Regions from separate parts of the Leclercia pneumoniae genome, predicted to be linked through region 1. Evidence: predicted binding sites of a transcription regulator. Region 1 holds the regulator's gene; each other region holds the start of a gene.

What was found. Region 1 encodes CRP, which controls carbon source genes, mostly activating them, when cyclic AMP is high. Its sites were predicted from a motif close to ATGTGANNNNNNTCACAT; they were not measured.
Region 2: the regulator CRP is predicted to act here: its motif matches at 2,812-2,829, upstream of hpt (hypoxanthine phosphoribosyltransferase).
Region 3: the regulator CRP is predicted to act here: its motif matches at 2,190-2,207, upstream of rhaS (HTH-type transcriptional activator RhaS).
Region 4: the regulator CRP is predicted to act here: its motif matches at 1,686-1,703, upstream of deoC (deoxyribose-phosphate aldolase).

Annotation. Positions count from the first base shown of each region.
Region 1 is NZ_CP071383.1:3,934,139-3,938,321, forward strand. Features, by position in the region: gene JZ655_RS19180 (phosphoribulokinase) at 1-484, shown strand, start outside; gene JZ655_RS19185 (OsmC family protein) at 551-955, opposite strand; gene crp (cAMP-activated global transcriptional regulator CRP) at 1,266-1,898, shown strand; gene JZ655_RS19195 (YccS/YhfK family putative transporter) at 1,956-4,043, shown strand; gene argD (bifunctional acetylornithine/succinyldiaminopimelate transaminase) at 4,044-4,183, opposite strand, start outside.
Region 2 is NZ_CP071383.1:754,450-758,632, reverse strand. Features, by position in the region: gene JZ655_RS03520 (ABC transporter permease) at 1-387, opposite strand, end outside; gene JZ655_RS03515 (ABC transporter ATP-binding protein) at 384-1,310, opposite strand; gene can (carbonate dehydratase) at 1,418-2,080, shown strand; gene hpt (hypoxanthine phosphoribosyltransferase) at 2,147-2,683, opposite strand; gene JZ655_RS03500 (glucose/quinate/shikimate family membrane-bound PQQ-dependent dehydrogenase) at 2,891-4,183, shown strand, end outside.
Region 3 is NZ_CP071383.1:4,272,533-4,276,715, forward strand. Features, by position in the region: gene sodA (superoxide dismutase [Mn]) at 1-152, opposite strand, end outside; gene rhaR (HTH-type transcriptional activator RhaR) at 305-1,153, opposite strand; gene rhaS (HTH-type transcriptional activator RhaS) at 1,225-2,061, opposite strand; gene rhaB (rhamnulokinase) at 2,363-3,832, shown strand; gene rhaA (L-rhamnose isomerase) at 3,829-4,183, shown strand, end outside.
Region 4 is NZ_CP071383.1:598,660-602,842, reverse strand. Features, by position in the region: gene deoA (thymidine phosphorylase) at 1-722, opposite strand, end outside; gene deoC (deoxyribose-phosphate aldolase) at 777-1,556, opposite strand; gene JZ655_RS02840 (anaerobic sulfatase maturase) at 2,698-3,921, opposite strand; gene JZ655_RS02835 (PTS transporter subunit EIIC) at 4,078-4,183, shown strand, end outside.

The DNA of each region.
Region 1 (4,183 bases):
CGAAGGGCTGCACGGCGGCGTGGTCACGCCACAGCACGACGTGGCGCGCCATGTTGACCTGCTGGTGGGCGTGGTGCCTATCGTTAACCTCGAGTGGATTCAGAAACTGACCCGCGATACCAGCGAGCGTGGACATTCGCGTGAGGCGGTGATGGACTCCGTGGTGCGCTCGATGGAAGACTATATCAATTTCCTGACGCCGCAGTTCTCGCGCACCCACATCAACTTCCAGCGCGTCCCTACAGTGGACACCTCTAACCCCTTTGCGGCTAAAGCCATCCCCTCTCTGGATGAGAGCTTTGTGGTGATCCATTTCCGCAACCTGGAGGATATCGACTATCCCTGGCTGCTGGCGATGCTGCAGGGCTCATTTATTTCGCACATGAATACGCTGGTCGTGCCGGGCGGGAAGATGGGGCTGGCGATGGAGCTGATTATGACGCCGCTGGTGCAAAGATTGATGGAAGGGAAGAAGATCGCATAAGCCTGGTCCCTCTCCCTGTGGGAGAGGGTTAGGGTGAGGGCATCAACACGCACGATGCCCGATAAATTACGCTTCGATCACCTCATACGAATGCGTAATATTCACCGCTTTCTCCAGCATCAACGCCACGGAGCAATACTTCTCTGCTGACAGATCCACGGCGCGGGAGACCGCCGCGTCTTTCAGTTCTTTACCCGTGACAATGAAGTGCAGGTTGATATGCGTGAACAGGCGCGGCGCCTCTTCACGGCGTTCCGAGGTCAGTTTCACTTCGCAGTTTGTCACCTCATGGCGACCTTTTTGCAGGATAGAAACCACATCAATTGCGCTGCAACCGCCAGCGGCCATCAGCACCATCTCCATCGGGCTTGGCGCCTTATCTCCGGAGTTGCCGTCCATCAAAATCTGGTGCCCTGAAGCCGACTCGCCCAGGAACGTTAAGCCCTCAACCCATTTCACACGCGCTTGCATTGTAGTTAACTCCGAAGTTGCAATTTTCCTGACAGATTACGCGCCAGTAACAATTCTGGCAACGGAAGGCGACCTGTATCAAGCTGAAGCGAGACACCAGGAGACAGGCGGCTAAAGCTATGCTAAAACAGTCTGGATGCTACAGTAATACATTGACATTACGCATGTATGCAGAGGACATCACACATTACAGGCTGCTGAATATTGTGACAGCCCGATTCCCAGGAATGGGGAAGAATTCGATTGCAACCCCAGAGTGAAGGCGTCCATCCCGGCTCTGGAGACAGCTTATAACAGAGGATAACAGCGCATGGTGCTTGGCAAACCGCAAACAGACCCGACTCTCGAATGGTTCTTGTCTCATTGCCACATTCATAAGTACCCATCGAAGAGCACGCTGATTCACCAGGGTGAAAAAGCGGAAACGTTGTATTACATCGTTAAAGGCTCCGTGGCCGTGTTGATCAAAGATGAAGAAGGGAAAGAGATGATCCTTTCTTATCTGAACCAGGGCGACTTTATTGGCGAACTGGGCCTGTTTGAAGAAGGTCAGGAACGTAGCGCCTGGGTACGGGCAAAAACCGCGTGTGAAGTGGCTGAGATCTCCTACAAGAAGTTCCGCCAGTTGATCCAGGTGAACCCGGACATTCTGATGCGCCTCTCCTCGCAGATGGCACGCCGCCTGCAGGTGACTTCTGAGAAAGTGGGTAACCTCGCCTTCCTGGACGTGACCGGCCGTATCGCTCAGACGCTGCTGAATCTGGCAAAACAACCTGACGCGATGACCCATCCGGATGGTATGCAGATCAAAATCACCCGTCAGGAGATTGGTCAGATTGTGGGTTGTTCCCGCGAAACCGTTGGCCGTATTCTGAAAATGCTGGAAGATCAGAACCTGATCTCCGCCCACGGTAAAACGATCGTGGTTTACGGGACGCGTTAATTCCGAAAGAACGGCGTGCCATCGCAAGATGTCACGCCGTTTTTGTCTCTGGCATCTATGTGGCGCAGGCTGATTTATCACCCGGAAGTTAACTACGCACTTCGACAAACGCTGGTGCTGTGTCTTCCTGTGGCCGTCGGTCTGATTCTCGGCCACCTGCAACAGGGTCTGCTCTTCTCTCTCGTGCCTGCCTGCTGCAACATCGCAGGGCTGGATACCCCCCATAAACGCTTTTTCAAACGTCTGATCGTTGGCGGCTCGCTCTTTGCCGGCTGTAGTCTCGCCGTCCAGTTACTTCTGGCCCGCGACATCCCCCTGCCCCTGATTCTCACCCTGCTGGCGATGACGCTAGGGGTGACGGCAGAGATCAGCTCTTTGCATGCCAGGCTGCTACCCGCCTCGCTGATTGCCGCCATCTTTACCCTGAGCCTGGCGGGCAATATGCCGGTGTGGGAGCCGTTGCTGATCTATACGCTGGGCACGCTCTGGTATGGGCTATTTAACTGGTTCTGGTTCTGGATGTGGCGCGAACAGCCGCTGCGGGAATCGCTGAGCTTGCTGTACCGCCAGCTCGCTGACTACTGCGAAGCGAAATATACCCTGCTCACCCAGCATACCGACCCGGAAAAATCCCTGCCGCCGCTGCTGGCCCGCCAGCAGAAGGTGGTGGATCTTATCAGCCAGTGTTATCAGCAGCTACACATGCTGGCAGCTAACAGAAATCACGAATACAAACGTCTGTTGCGAACCTTCCAGGTCGGGCTCGACTTGCAGGAGCATATCTCCGTCAGCCTGCATCACCCGGAAGAGGTGCAAAAGCTGGTGGAACGCAGCCACGCCGAAGCCGTGATCAGATGGAATGCCCAGACCGTCGCCGCACGCCTGCGTGTACTCTCGGATAATATTCTCTATCACCGCTACCCCACCCGCTTCAGCATGGACAAGCAGCTGGGCGCGCTGGAGAAAATCGCCCGGCAGCACCCGGAAAACCCGGTTGGGCAGTTCTGTGCCTGGCACTTTAGCCGCATCGCCCGCGTACTACGTACCCAGCGTCCGCTCTACTCGCGCGACCTGATGGCCGATAAGCAAAAACGTCTGCCGCTCTTCCCGGCGCTGAAAAGTTATCTGTCGCTCAAGTCTTCCGCGCTGCGCAATGCCGCACGCATCAGCGTCATGCTCAGCATCGCCAGCCTGATGGGGATGGCCCTCCATTTACCGAAGCCCTACTGGATCCTTATGACCGTTCTGCTGGTCACGCAAAACGGCTACGGGGCGACGCGGGTACGCATATTCCACCGGGCAGGCGGTACCCTGGCAGGGCTGATTATCGCGGGTGCCACGCTGCACTTCCACGTGCCGGAGGGCTTTACGTTACTGAGCATGCTGCTGATTACGCTGGTGAGCTACCTGATCATTCGTAAAAACTACGGCTGGGCGACGGTCGGCTTTACGGTGACCGCGGTATACACGCTGCAGCTCCTCACGCTGAACGGCGATCAATTTATCATCGCCCGTCTCGCAGACACGCTGATAGGCTGTTTAATCGCTTTTGGCGGCATGGTGTGGTTGTGGCCGCAGTGGCAAAGCGGGTTGCTACGACAGAACGCCCACGATGCGCTGGAAGCCGACCAGGAGGCTATTCGCCTGATCCTGAGCAGTGACCCTCAGCCAACACCGCTTGCCTGGCAGCGCATGAAGGTGAACCAGGCGCACAACGCCCTGTTCAACTCGCTGAATCAGGCGATGCAGGAACCGGGGTTCAATTCACACTACCTGGCCGACATGAAGCTGTGGGTCACGCACAGCCAGTTCATCGTAGAACATATCAATGCCATGACGACGCTGGCACGGGAACACACCATGCTGACGCCGGATCTGGCCGAGCGCTATCTGCAGTCTTGTGAAATTGCGCTGCAGCGTTGTCAGCAGCGGCTGGATTATGACGCGCCGGGAGAGAGTGGCGACGCCAATATTCTGGAAGCGCCGGAGACGCTGACCCACGGGCCGATGAGCACCCTGGAGCAGCATCTACAACGCATACTGGGGCATCTGAGCACCATGCACACCATTTCGTCGGTGGCATGGCGTCAACGTCCGCATCACGGTGTCTGGTTAACCCGTATTTTAAAGCGGACGCCGTACTGATCAGGCCTGGACCACGCTCTTCACCGCGGCGGCAAAACGGCTCAACCCCTCGTCAATATCGTTATCTTCCACCACCAGCGAAGGGGCAAAGCGCATCACGTCCGGGCCCGCATTGAGGACCATCACCCCTTCCTGCGCCG
Region 2 (4,183 bases), 1.2 Mb from region 1:
CAGTGAAATTGCTGTTACCAATACCCCTACGCACAAGCCACGCGCTACCCCGCCCCCTACGTAACCGGCGATGATCACATGCGTCGGTACCGGTGCCACCAGCAACTCTTCAATGTTGCGCTGGAACTTGGCGCTGAAGAACGACGATGCCACGTTGGCGTAGGCGTTGGTGATCACCGCCATCATAATCAAACCTGGCACGATGAACTGCATGTAAGTAAAGCCGTGCATCTCACCAATTCGCGACCCAATCAGATTGCCGAAGATGATGAAATAGAGGGTCATGGTGATCACCGGCGGCACCAGCGTCTGGATCCAGATACGCATAAAGCGATTGATCTCTTTGGCCCAGATACTCTTCAGCGCCACCCAGTAAAGCTGCATCATGCGCTTTCTCCTTGTTTCTGATGGACCAGCGAGACGAACAGCTCTTCCAGTCGGTTGGCTTTGTTACGCATACTCAACACCTGAATTCCCTGAGCACTCAGTTGACTAAATACGCTATTAATTCCCTGCTCACGCAGAACTTCCACTTCAAGCGTGGACGTATCCACCAGCCGGTATTGATAGCCTTCCAGCTTCGGCAGCGCGCTTTTCGCCGCCAGATCGAGAATAAAGGTCTCTGACTTCAGCTTTGAGAGCAGATTTTTCATGGAGGTGTTTTCCACCAGCTCGCCATGCTGAATGATGCCGATATTACGGCACAGCATCTCCGCCTCTTCGAGGTAGTGAGTTGTCAGAATAATGGTGGTGCCTTTGTCGTTCAGATCTTTCAGGAACCCCCACATGGAACGACGCAGCTCGATATCGACACCCGCGGTCGGTTCATCAAGTATCAGCAGCTTTGGCTCGTGCATCAGCGCACGGGCAATCATCAGACGGCGCTTCATACCGCCGGAGAGCATCCGTGCACGCTCATTGCGCTTTTCCCACAGGTCGAGCTGTTTCAGGTATTTTTCGCTACGCTCAACGGCATCTTTGCGCTCAACCCCGTAATAGCCCGCCTGGTTTACGACGATCTGCTGTACGGTCTCGAACGGGTTGAAGTTGAACTCCTGCGGCACCAACCCCAGTTGACGCTTGGCATTGACGACATCTTTTTCCAGGTCGTAGCCGAAGACGCTGACCCGGCCAGAGGTTTTATTAACCAGTGAGCTGATAATGCCGATAGTGGTGGATTTTCCTGCCCCGTTAGGCCCCAGAAGCGCGTAAAAATCACCGGCCTCCACCTTCAGATCTATACCACGGAGCGCCTGAACGCCGCCGGGATAGGTTTTCTTAAGCTGTTCAAGCTCCAGTGCAATCGTCATGGATTAGACTTACCTTAAGTTCTTTCACATCGAGTGTGGTTTTAAAAAAAATCACGTTGCCCTATATTAGCGCAACGCACTCACTTGGTTACAGGCCGTTAACCGCCATGAAAGACATAGATACACTCATCAGCAATAATGCACTATGGTCAAAAATGCTGGTGGAAGAGGATCCCGGCTTTTTCGAAACGCTGGCGCAGGCGCAGAAACCGCGCTTTTTATGGATAGGGTGTTCTGACAGCCGCGTTCCTGCTGAGCGGCTCACCGGCCTTGAACCCGGCGAACTTTTTGTCCACCGTAACGTCGCCAACCTGGTCATCCATACCGACCTTAACTGTCTCTCTGTCGTGCAATATGCCGTCGATGTTCTGGAAGTCGAACATATCATTATCTGTGGCCACTACGGCTGCGGCGGCGTTCAGGCGGCGGTTGAAAACACGGAACTGGGGCTGATTGACAACTGGCTGCTGCACATCCGCGATATCTGGTTCAAACATAGCTCACTGCTGGGAGAAATGCCGCAGGAGCGCCGCCTCGATACCCTGTGTGAACTCAACGTCATGGAGCAGGTGTACAACCTGGGCCACTCAACAATCATGCAGTCAGCGTGGAAGCGCGGGCAAAAGGTGACCATTCACGGCCTGGCGTACGGAATTCATGATGGCTTGCTGCGCAATCTGGAAGTGACCGCCACCAACCGCGAGACGCTGGAGCAACGCTATCGTTCCGGGATTGCCAACCTGAGACAGAAGCACGTTAATCACAAGTAAGCGCCCGAAAAACAAAACGGCAACCTCAGTGTTGCCGTTTGTCTCTTACGGATCTCATCCAGCCGATCACTCGTCCAGTAGCACCACTTTGCCGATGTAAGGCAGATGGCGATAACGCTGAGCGTAGTCGATACCGTAGCCCACAACGAACTCATCCGGGATAGAGAAACCGATATACTCTACCGGCACGTCCACTTCACGACGGGTCGGTTTATCCAGCAGGGTACAGATGGCGAGGGATTTCGGCCCACGCAGGCTCAGGATTTCGCGCACTTTGGAGAGCGTGTTGCCAGAGTCGATGATGTCCTCAACGATCAGTACATCTTTACCGCGAATATCCTCATCCAGATCTTTGAGGATTTTCACATCGCGGGTTGTCGACATGCCGCTGCCATAGCTGGAGGCGGTCATAAAATCGACTTCATGGGATACCTGGACTTCACGGCACAGGTCGGCCATAAACATGAAGGAACCGCGTAACAGCCCCACCAGCACCATATCAGAACCGCTGTCTTTATAATGCGCGGTAATTTCACGGCCCAGCTCGGCGATACGCGCTTTGATCTCCGCTTCCGGGATCATCACTTCAACAGTATGTTTCATATTACTAACCGTTTGATTGTAAAACACATCTCTCAATGCGGATGAACCTGCGTCCGTCATCGATTCACAAGCGGGCCATTATAACAGCAAATGGATAGCCCTGGCGCATGAGATATAAAAAGCAAAATTTGTGATTCCGATCACACTTGTTAATACCTATAATTAATTGCTAGCAAATAATTAACAAAACTGACGAGTACATTTTCTATGGCTGAAACAAAATCTCAACAGCCCCGTCTACTGGTGACATTAACGGCGGTGTTCGCAGCTTTCTGCGCGCTGTATCTGTTAATCGGTGGCGTCTGGCTGGTCGCAATTGGCGGCTCCTGGTACTACCCGATCGCGGGTCTGGTTATGGTTGGCGTCACCGTCCTGCTGTGGCGTAGAAAGCAATCAGCACTGTGGCTGTATGCCGCCCTGCTCCTTGCAACAATGATTTGGGGCGTCTGGGAAGTCGGTTTCGATTTCTGGGCACTGACCCCGCGCAGTGACATCCTGGTCTTCTTTGGCATCTGGCTGATCCTGCCATTCGTCTGGCGCCGTCTTTGGGTGCCGTCCAGCGGTGCCGTTGCGGCGCTGGTCGTGGCGCTGTTAATCAGCGGTGGCATCCTGACATGGGCGGGTTTTAACGATCCGCAGGAAGTCAAAGGCACCCTGAGCAGCGAATCGACGCCTGCCGCAGCGATTTCGCAGGTGGCTGATGGCGACTGGCCGGCCTACGGGCGTAACCAGGAAGGTCAGCGTTACTCTCCGTTAAAACAGATCAACGCCGATAACGTTAAAGATCTGAAAGAAGCCTGGGTCTTCCGTACTGGCGACCTGAAAATGCCTAACGATCCGGGCGAGCTGACCAACGAAGTGACGCCAATCAAAGTGGGCAACATGCTCTACCTGTGTACGGCGCACCAGCGTCTGTTCGCGCTCGACGCGGCCACCGGTAAAGAGAAATGGCACTTCGATCCACAGCTGAACTCCAACCCGTCGTTCCAGCACGTTACCTGCCGCGGTGTCTCTTACCACGAAGCGCGTGCCGATAATGCCAGCCCGGAAGTCATTGCCGACTGTCCGCGCCGCATTATGCTGCCGGTCAACGATGGTCGTCTGTTTGCCATCAACGCCGAAACGGGCAAGCTGTGCGAAACCTTCGCTAACAAGGGTATCCTGAATCTGCAGACCAACATGCCGGATACCACGCCGGGTCTGTATGAGCCGACCTCTCCACCAATCATCACCGATAAAACCATCGTGATTGCCGGTTCGGTAACGGATAACTTCTCTACCCGCGAAACCTCGGGCGTTATCCGTGGTTTTGACGTGAATACCGGTAAACTGCTGTGGGCCTTCGACCCGGGCGCGAAAGATCCAAACGCGATCCCATCAGACGAACACACCTTTACCTTTAACTCGCCAAACTCCTGGGCCCCTGCCGCGTATGACGCGAAGCTGGACCTGGTCTACCTGCCAATGGGCGTGTCCACGCCGGATATCTGGGGCGGCAAT
Region 3 (4,183 bases), 340 kb from region 1:
TTAGCGAACTCTGGCAGGCTTTCCAGCGCGGCGTTCGCGTTGTTCACGTAAGTCTGGTGGTGTTTAGTGTGATGGATTTCCATCGTCTGCTTGTCGAAATGCGGTTCCAGTGCGTCATAGGCATACGGCAGGGATGGCAGTGTATAACTCATAATCCTCTCCATTAGTGTCGGGCGGCACAGCTGTTAATGCCGCGTAAGCAGTTGGTTCATTATAGTTAATTAAATGATATTGAAAATGATTATCAATGCCGTACACTTTGTGTGGTTATTATTTTATTATAAATGACTGAATGACGGGGCGATCATGCCGCCTTGCGGCTGCGCTGGCGCCACTGGACCGGCGTCATGCCCACTTCGCGGTTGAACACCACAGAGAAGTAGTTACTGTCCTCAAAACCACAGCGCATCGCCACCTCACTCACCATCAGTTCCGTGTGCTGCAACAGATATTGTGCGTGGCAGATCCGCAGCTGGCGCAGGTAATGATTAACCGTCATACCGGTCTGCGTGCGGAACTGTTGACGTAATGCCCGCTCGCTGCACTGCTCCTGCTCGCAGAACTTCTCCAGCACAAAGCTGCGGTTCAGGCTGCCCGCTAGGGCGGTGATAAGTTTGTCGAGAAGGGCTTCCTGCTCATTCGCTGAAGGGTGATCGGTGGCGTAACGAAAGCGCTTAAGGGTCATCACCAGCTGCGCGAAAAGGAGTTCAGACATTGAGTTAGCAAGGGGATCACTCTTCTGGCTCTCTTGCTCCAGTTGGGCAATCACCTGTCGAACCTGAGTCACGCCGTTACTGCTCAGTCGCCAGTGCGGTTCGCCGCGCGCCTCAGTAAAACGCGGAATAGCCGCCGCCCAGTCGACGTTGAGCTTCAGCCTTTCAGGGCAGTAGATAACGTTCTGCAACACCAGGTCGTTAACAGAAGCGTAGGAGTGTTTATCTTCGGCGCGAATGTAAAACAGGTCACCGCGGGTGATGCGATAAGGACGGTCATTAAGCACGTGAAGCCCGTTGCCTCGCCAGACCAAAACCATTTCGCAAAACTCATGGGTATGCTCGGCAAAGACATTTTGCGGGTAGCGATCCGCCACGGCAACGGCCTGGCCGGCACCGGCAAAAAAGTCGGCTTTGCGAAGGATCAACTGAGCGGCCACGGTACACCTCAACGACTAATAACCGCTTATTATCGGCCATTTACGCTGAAAAAACGGTGATTTTACTCGCGTTACTGAAGCGGCGTATCCCGGCCCTGGCGAATGTCGCGCGGGGACCAGTTAAATTCCCGGCGAAATAGCGTTGAAAAATGGTTACTGTCGCCGAAACCGCAGCGATAAGCGATATCTGTCACGCTCTCATCGGTGTGGCGCAACAGATGACGCGCCTTAATCAGGCGTAAACGGTTGAGATAGCGCTGTGGCGTCGACCCGGTGTGCTGTTTCAGCTGGCGATGCAGGGTGCGCAGCGAAAGCGAAAAGTTATCTGCCAGCGTTTCCCAGCACACATCTTCGGCAAAATGGTCTTCCAGCCACGCCATCAGCTGATTAAGACGCTCATCGTTATTGCCCGCCTTTTCCATCAGGCTGCTACGGCGCAGCAGGACCAGCAGCTGCATAAACAGCAACTCATAACTGGCGATCGCATGGGTATCCCCGCCAGCGTCCATCATCTCCATCTGGCTTACCAGCTGCCTCACCTGCTGTAAGGTGGACTGGTTAACACGCCAGTGCGACGGATAATGGCCGTCCTGCTCCTGCGGCAACAGCTTATTCAGTCCCGACAGAAACTGGAACGCCTCTGGCGAACGGTAGAGAACATTGGTCAGGCAGAGGTTGTCAGTATGTTCATATAAATGCCGATCATGATCGCGCACAAAGCAGACGGTACCGCCGCTAATGGTGTAGGGCTGGCCGTTGAATACGTGTATGCCGGTGCCGTGTTCCACAATCACAATCTCATGAAAATCATGATGGTGTTCTGGAAACGCCGCCTGAGGAAGCCGTGGCTCGATCGCGACTGGCGAACCTCCAGAAGGGAAAAAATCCACGCTGTGCAGTACGGTCATAACGGCCCCTACGAATGAGAAATGTTCTCAAAATAGTAATTAAGCCCCTGCGAACTCACCTTAAATTTTTGACAGCAAAGTGCGCAAAGCCTGTCGGTTTTTTAAGAAACGCGCGGAAAGATCGGGAAATGCGGTCAGGGTCACATCTCCTGAATTCCCGGGGATAACTGGAAACTGTGAACTCTCTCACGTTCACCTTCGCTTTCTTGCCAGCTGCCGATTTTGCCTGTCAGTGGCAAGAAGGTCTGTTTTTCTTCCCTTTCTTACACTCTCCGCTAATGACTTAAGAAAGGATCTGACCATGACTGTTCGCCATTGTGTGGCTGTCGATTTAGGTGCCTCCAGCGGCCGCGTCATGCTGGCCCGCTATGAACCTGCTCAGCGCACACTTTCGCTACGCGAAATCCACCGCTTTGTGAACTGCCTGCAGAAGCAGGACGGTTTTGATATCTGGGATATCGATAGCCTGGAGGCGGAAATCCGTACCGGCCTGAATAAGGTGTGCGATGAGGGTATGCGTATCGACAGTATCGGCATTGATACCTGGGGAGTGGATATCGTGCTGCTGGGCCACAACGGTGAGCGCGTTGGCCTGCCTGTTTCATATCGTGATGCCCGTACAGACGGCGTCATGGCCTGCGCTGTGGAGCAGTTAGGTAAAGCCGACATTTACGGCCGCAGCGGCATTCAGTTTCTCCCTTTCAACACCCTGTATCAATTGCGTGCACTGGTGGAGCAGCAGCCAGAGCTGACGGCACAGGTTGCCCATGCGCTGATGATCCCGGACTACTTCAGCTACCGGCTGACCGGGAACATGAACTGGGAGTACACCAATGCCACCACCACGCAGCTGGTGAATATCAATTCTGATACCTGGGATGAGAACCTGTTGAACTGGACGGGGGCATCTCCGCAGTGGTTTGGCACCCCAACTCCCCCAGGCAACGTGATTGGCCAATGGGGCAGCCCGCAGGGCAACGCTATCCCGGTGGTGGCAGTCGCCAGCCATGATACCGCCAGCGCCGTGATTGCAGCGCCGCTGGCCGATCAGGATGCGGCGTATCTCTCTTCCGGCACCTGGTCGCTGATGGGCTTTGAGAGCAAAACCCCCTACACCTGCGAGAAGGCGCTGGCGGCCAATATCACTAACGAAGGCGGCGCCGAAGGGCGCTACCGGGTGCTGAAAAATATTATGGGGCTCTGGCTGCTTCAGCGGGTGCTGAAAGAGCAGGCCATCAGCGACCTGCCTGCGCTGATTGCAGAGACCGAAAGGCTGGCGCCCTGCCGCTTCCTGATCAACCCCAATGATGATCGTTTTATCAACCCGGCAAACATGAGCAGCGAAATTCAGAGTGCCTGCCGTGAAAGCCATCAACCGGTGCCTCATCTGCCGGCTGAATTAGCGCGCTGCATCTTCGACAGCCTCGCCCTGCTCTATGCCGACGTACTGAGCGAACTGGCAGCACTACGCGGCAAACCGTTTAGCCAGTTGCACATTGTGGGTGGCGGCTGCCAGAACGCGCTGCTGAATCAGCTTTGCGCCGACGCCTGCGGGATCACGGTGATTGCCGGGCCGATTGAAGCCTCTACGCTCGGCAATATCGGTATCCAGCTCATGACCCTGGATGAGCTGCGTAGCGTCGATGAATTCCGAACGCTGGTCAGTCACAACGACAACCTCACCACGTTCACCCCTAATTCCTGCCATGAAATTGCCCGCTACCGGGCACAGTTTCAGCAAAACCGACTGACAAAGGAGCTTTGCGCATGACCACTCAATTAGAACAAGCCTGGGAACTGGCTAAACAGCGTTTCGCCGCCGTGGGCGTGGATGTCGAGGAGGCGCTCCGTCAGCTCGATCGTCTGCCGGTCTCCATGCACTGCTGGCAGGGCGATGACGTCGCAGGCTTCGAGAACCCAGGCGGCGCACTGACGGGTGGTATTCAGGCAACCGGCAACTATCCGGGTAAAGCCCGCAACGCCGGGGAGCTGCGCGCGGATCTGGAGTTGGCCCTGAGCCTCATCCCCGGGCCTAAGCGCCTTAACCTGCATGCCATCTACCTTGAATCCGACGAGCCCATCGCCCGTAACAAAATCAAGCCGGAACACTTTAAAAACTGGG
Region 4 (4,183 bases), 1.1 Mb from region 1:
TCGGTCAGCAGTGCGGTGGTACGCACGCCCGCGCCGTTGGAGACGCCAACGATCGCTTCGGCAAGCGCTTCAGAGAGCTCATAGGTTGGCATAAAGGCGCCGCTACCCACCTTCACGTCCATCACCAGCGCATCCAGCCCTTCCGCCAGCTTTTTCGCCAGAATAGAGGCGGTAATCAGCGGGATGGAGTCCACGGTGGCGGTGATGTCGCGGGTGGCGTAGAAACGCTTGTCCGCTGGCGCAAGCGAACTGGTCTGGCCAATAATCGCCACGCCAACGTCTTTAATAATATCGCGGAAGCGATTGTCATCCGGGAAGATATCGAAGCCTGGAATGGCTTCCAGTTTGTCGAGCGTACCGCCGGTATGACCCAGGCCACGCCCGGAGATCATCGGGATGTAACCGCCGCAGGCTGCCACCATCGGGCCCAGCATCAGGGAGGTGACGTCACCGACTCCGCCGGTGGAATGTTTATCGACGATCGGGCCGTTAAGATTAAGACTTTTCCAGTCCAGCACCGTTCCTGAATCCCGCATCGCCATGGTCAGCGACACGCGCTCAGGCATAGACATATCGTGGAAGAAGATGGTCATCGCGAGGGCGGCAATCTGCCCTTCAGAGATGGTGTTATCGCGAATGCCGTTGATAAAGAAGCGGATCTCTTCGTCGCTTAAGGCCTGACCATCACGTTTTTTACGAATAATTTCTTGTGCGAGAAACACGGTAACCTCCCGAAAATAGGCCGGGAGCGCAACGCGTCACCCGGCAATTCATACTTAGTAGCTGCTGGCGCTCTTACCGTCGCCATGACCCAGCGCTTTCAGCAGGCTTGCCAGCAGGCTGGATGCGCCGAAACGGTAGTGACGGGAATCCGCCCACTCTGCGCCAAAGAGTTCATCGGCAATGGCGAGGAACTGCTGGGCGTCTTCTGCGGTACGCACGCCACCAGCCGGTTTGAAGCCGACGGTTTTTTCCACACCCATGTCGCGGATCACTTCCATCATGATGCGCGCGCTTTCCGGGGTTGCGTTCACCGGCACTTTACCGGTAGAGGTTTTGATGAAATCGGCGCCCGCTTTGATCGCGATTTCAGACGCTTTACGAATCAGCGCCTCTTCTTTCAGCTCGCCGGTTTCGATGATCACTTTCAGCAGCACGTTTGCCGCGGCACAGGCCTCTTTACAGGCTTTCACCAGGTCAAAACCGACCTGCTCGTTGCCAGCAATCAGCGCACGATACGGGAAGACCACATCCACTTCGTCAGCACCGTAGGCAATGGCGGCGCGGGTTTCGGCCAGCGCGATCTCAATGTCGTCGTTCCCGTGCGGGAAGTTGGTAACGGTCGCTATGCGAACTTCCGGCGTGCCCTGCTCTTTCAGCGTTTTACGCGCAATCGGGATAAAACGTGGATAGATACAGACGGCAGCGGTAGTCCCCACCGGGGTTTTGGCCTGATGACACAGGGCGATCACTTTTTCATTAGTGTCGTCGTCATTCAGGGTAGTCAGATCCATCAGTTTCAACGCGCGCAGGCTGCTTGCGGTTAAATCGGTCATATCAGTCTCCAACGGCTTTGCCGTAAAATTTCACCTTGCGGGTCTGTGAATATTCTAACATCCGCCCGCATATACACTTCGACATTCATCACAGTTAATGAAAACTGCATACAAATTTGCATTACTGTAATGAGATCCAGTTCAAACAATCTCACCCTGACGGCTGAGGACGACGTCAGGCAGACGCGTAGTTTTTAAAAACCAGCCGCCACACGCTCTCTCCAGGTGGCTCATGCCAGACAGTCAGATTAAGGATGCAGTTATGCCCCTCATCCTATTCAGTGGCCTGCAATAACGTTGCCAGCTAAGTGTGACAAGCCTTCTATAACGGCCAAAATAGCTGGAACCGGAAGAAGGAGGCTTTGACTATGCCTTCTCGCGGCTCATTGGCTTTTAGCAGCCTCTTCCATCTAACATGCTGGTAAACGACGGCGAACAGAATGTTATAATTATAACACAAAAAACAATCTATCGTCGTCTTAAACCTTGTACCGTTCTAATGCTGTCGAAAGCTTTTATAGGTATGAAGATCGGTAGAGAAAACAGACCTTACATCTGAGAAAAATACGGTAAGAAGCGGACACCCAGCCATTAACGTCCACTTTGACAGAAGATAATTATCGGCAGAACGCCGCGAATGTTTGACGACGGGATGCGGGCAACCATCTTTGTGTAGCCAGCAAACATGACACCCCTGATGTCGAAAAATGGTAAAATAGTCACAAGAAACACGCCAGTGCCGTCATTTGTTATAACTCGCTGTCGTACGGCTGTTCTTTGCACCCTAAAATCACCGGTGCGCAGTGTTGATCTCTACGCACACGCTGGCTTTATTGATAATAGCGTTCTGGAAAAGGTGAGCGGCCCGACTGGCTATAAAATGAACGTTATGGAACCCGTCTCGCTGAGAGCAAGCGGGTAATATTCGGGACGCGTTGCCATGTAGTCGGGACGTTGAAGTAGTCGATGCCGTGTTACTGGTCGTTCGTGTTCGCAGGTGTAAAGAGACTATTCCCGACGGGCTACACAAATGAAGGGGCTGTTATTTTATCCACAAAGGTGACCGACCCGGCACGTTAAAATAACCTCTTCCGTGACATTACAGAGATAAGAGTGAGACGCTCCTCTTCGTCAGAATTGATTATTTCGATATGGATTCAGAGGCGCCAATCGAATCAATAACCTGCATAACCCTGGCCGGTGGTTGCTGAGCTTTTATTTGATCAGCCATATACCGCATGTAAGGATCCATGTGGCTAAAAATGGCTTTATAGCCCGCGCAAAGATGATTGTGCCAGCGCTCTCCACTCTTATGGATACGGTGTTTTGGGCAGCCGCCATGGCAGGCAAAGCGCCACTCACAACGCATACACTCTGCACTAACCTCTGTTTTTGCCAGACCAAATTTGCGCTGTTGTTTACTGGCGACCATCCTGGCCAGATTATCTCGCCTGACGTTTCCCAGCCGATGTTCAGGATAGACATAGTGGTCGCAGCTGTAGACATCACCGTTTTGCTCTACCACCAGACCGAACCCGCACGATGACTGCATGACACACAACGACGGTTTCTCTCCAAGCCAGGCAGCCAAAGCGCTGTCAAACATCTGAACGTACACCCGACCGACATCCTTTCGCACCCAGCGATCAAACACCCCCTTCATAAATTGTCCGTATTGTTCACCTGAGACCGACCACTCGGTGACAGAACCTTTGAGCGTCTGCGGATACAATAATTCACCGTATTTTTTATCAACAGCGCGTTGTTCTACGGCAGGAATGAATTGAACAAATTCCGCTTTCAACTCCTGAGTCAGGAAATCGTAGATTTCTTGCGGGTGCTCGGCCGTTACATTGTTCACGACTGTGAGTACATTCACCTCAACGCGATACTTTTGTAGCAGCCTCATAGCGCGTAGCACCTTATCAAAGACCGATTGCTGGCTGCGAGTCTTACGATACCGATCGTGTAGCCATGCCGGCCCGTCTATGGAGAGTCCCACCAGGAAGCGATTTCTCGCCAAAAATTCAGCCCACTGCTCGTCAATTAGCACGCCGTTAGTCTGAATACTGTTGGTAATGCGTTTCGTGCCAGCAAACTTTTTTTGCAATTCCAGAGCCTTTTGATAAAAGGCGATACCGGCAAGGGTGGGCTCCCCACCCTGCCAGGTAAACTCTACTTCCGGGGCTGGGTTTGATTCGATGTACTGCCGGACATAAGCCTCCAGAGTGCTATCGTCCATATGACGGGCAGCTTTACGAGGTTTGAGTGTTCCCTCTTCTTTCTCCAGATAAAAACAGTAGTCGCAGGCGATATTGCACTGAAAACTGACTGACTTAGCCATAAGGTGAAAGGGTTTGTTCATATGCACTCCTGAAAATCACGCCGGGAAATTTAGTGACAGAGTTCACTCTTTTGCTGACGTGTTTTGACTTTGTACAAAAAGGATCGAAACATATATTTCTCAAAAACAAATATAACATGAAATATAAACTTCATAACACCAACATCAGGGGTCTTTATGAGCAAACTGTTTGCCGGAGCACAAAATCTGGGTAAATCGTTTATGCTGCCGATTGCTGTCCTGCCCGCGGCAGGCCTGCTTCTGGGGTTCGGCGGCGTTTTCA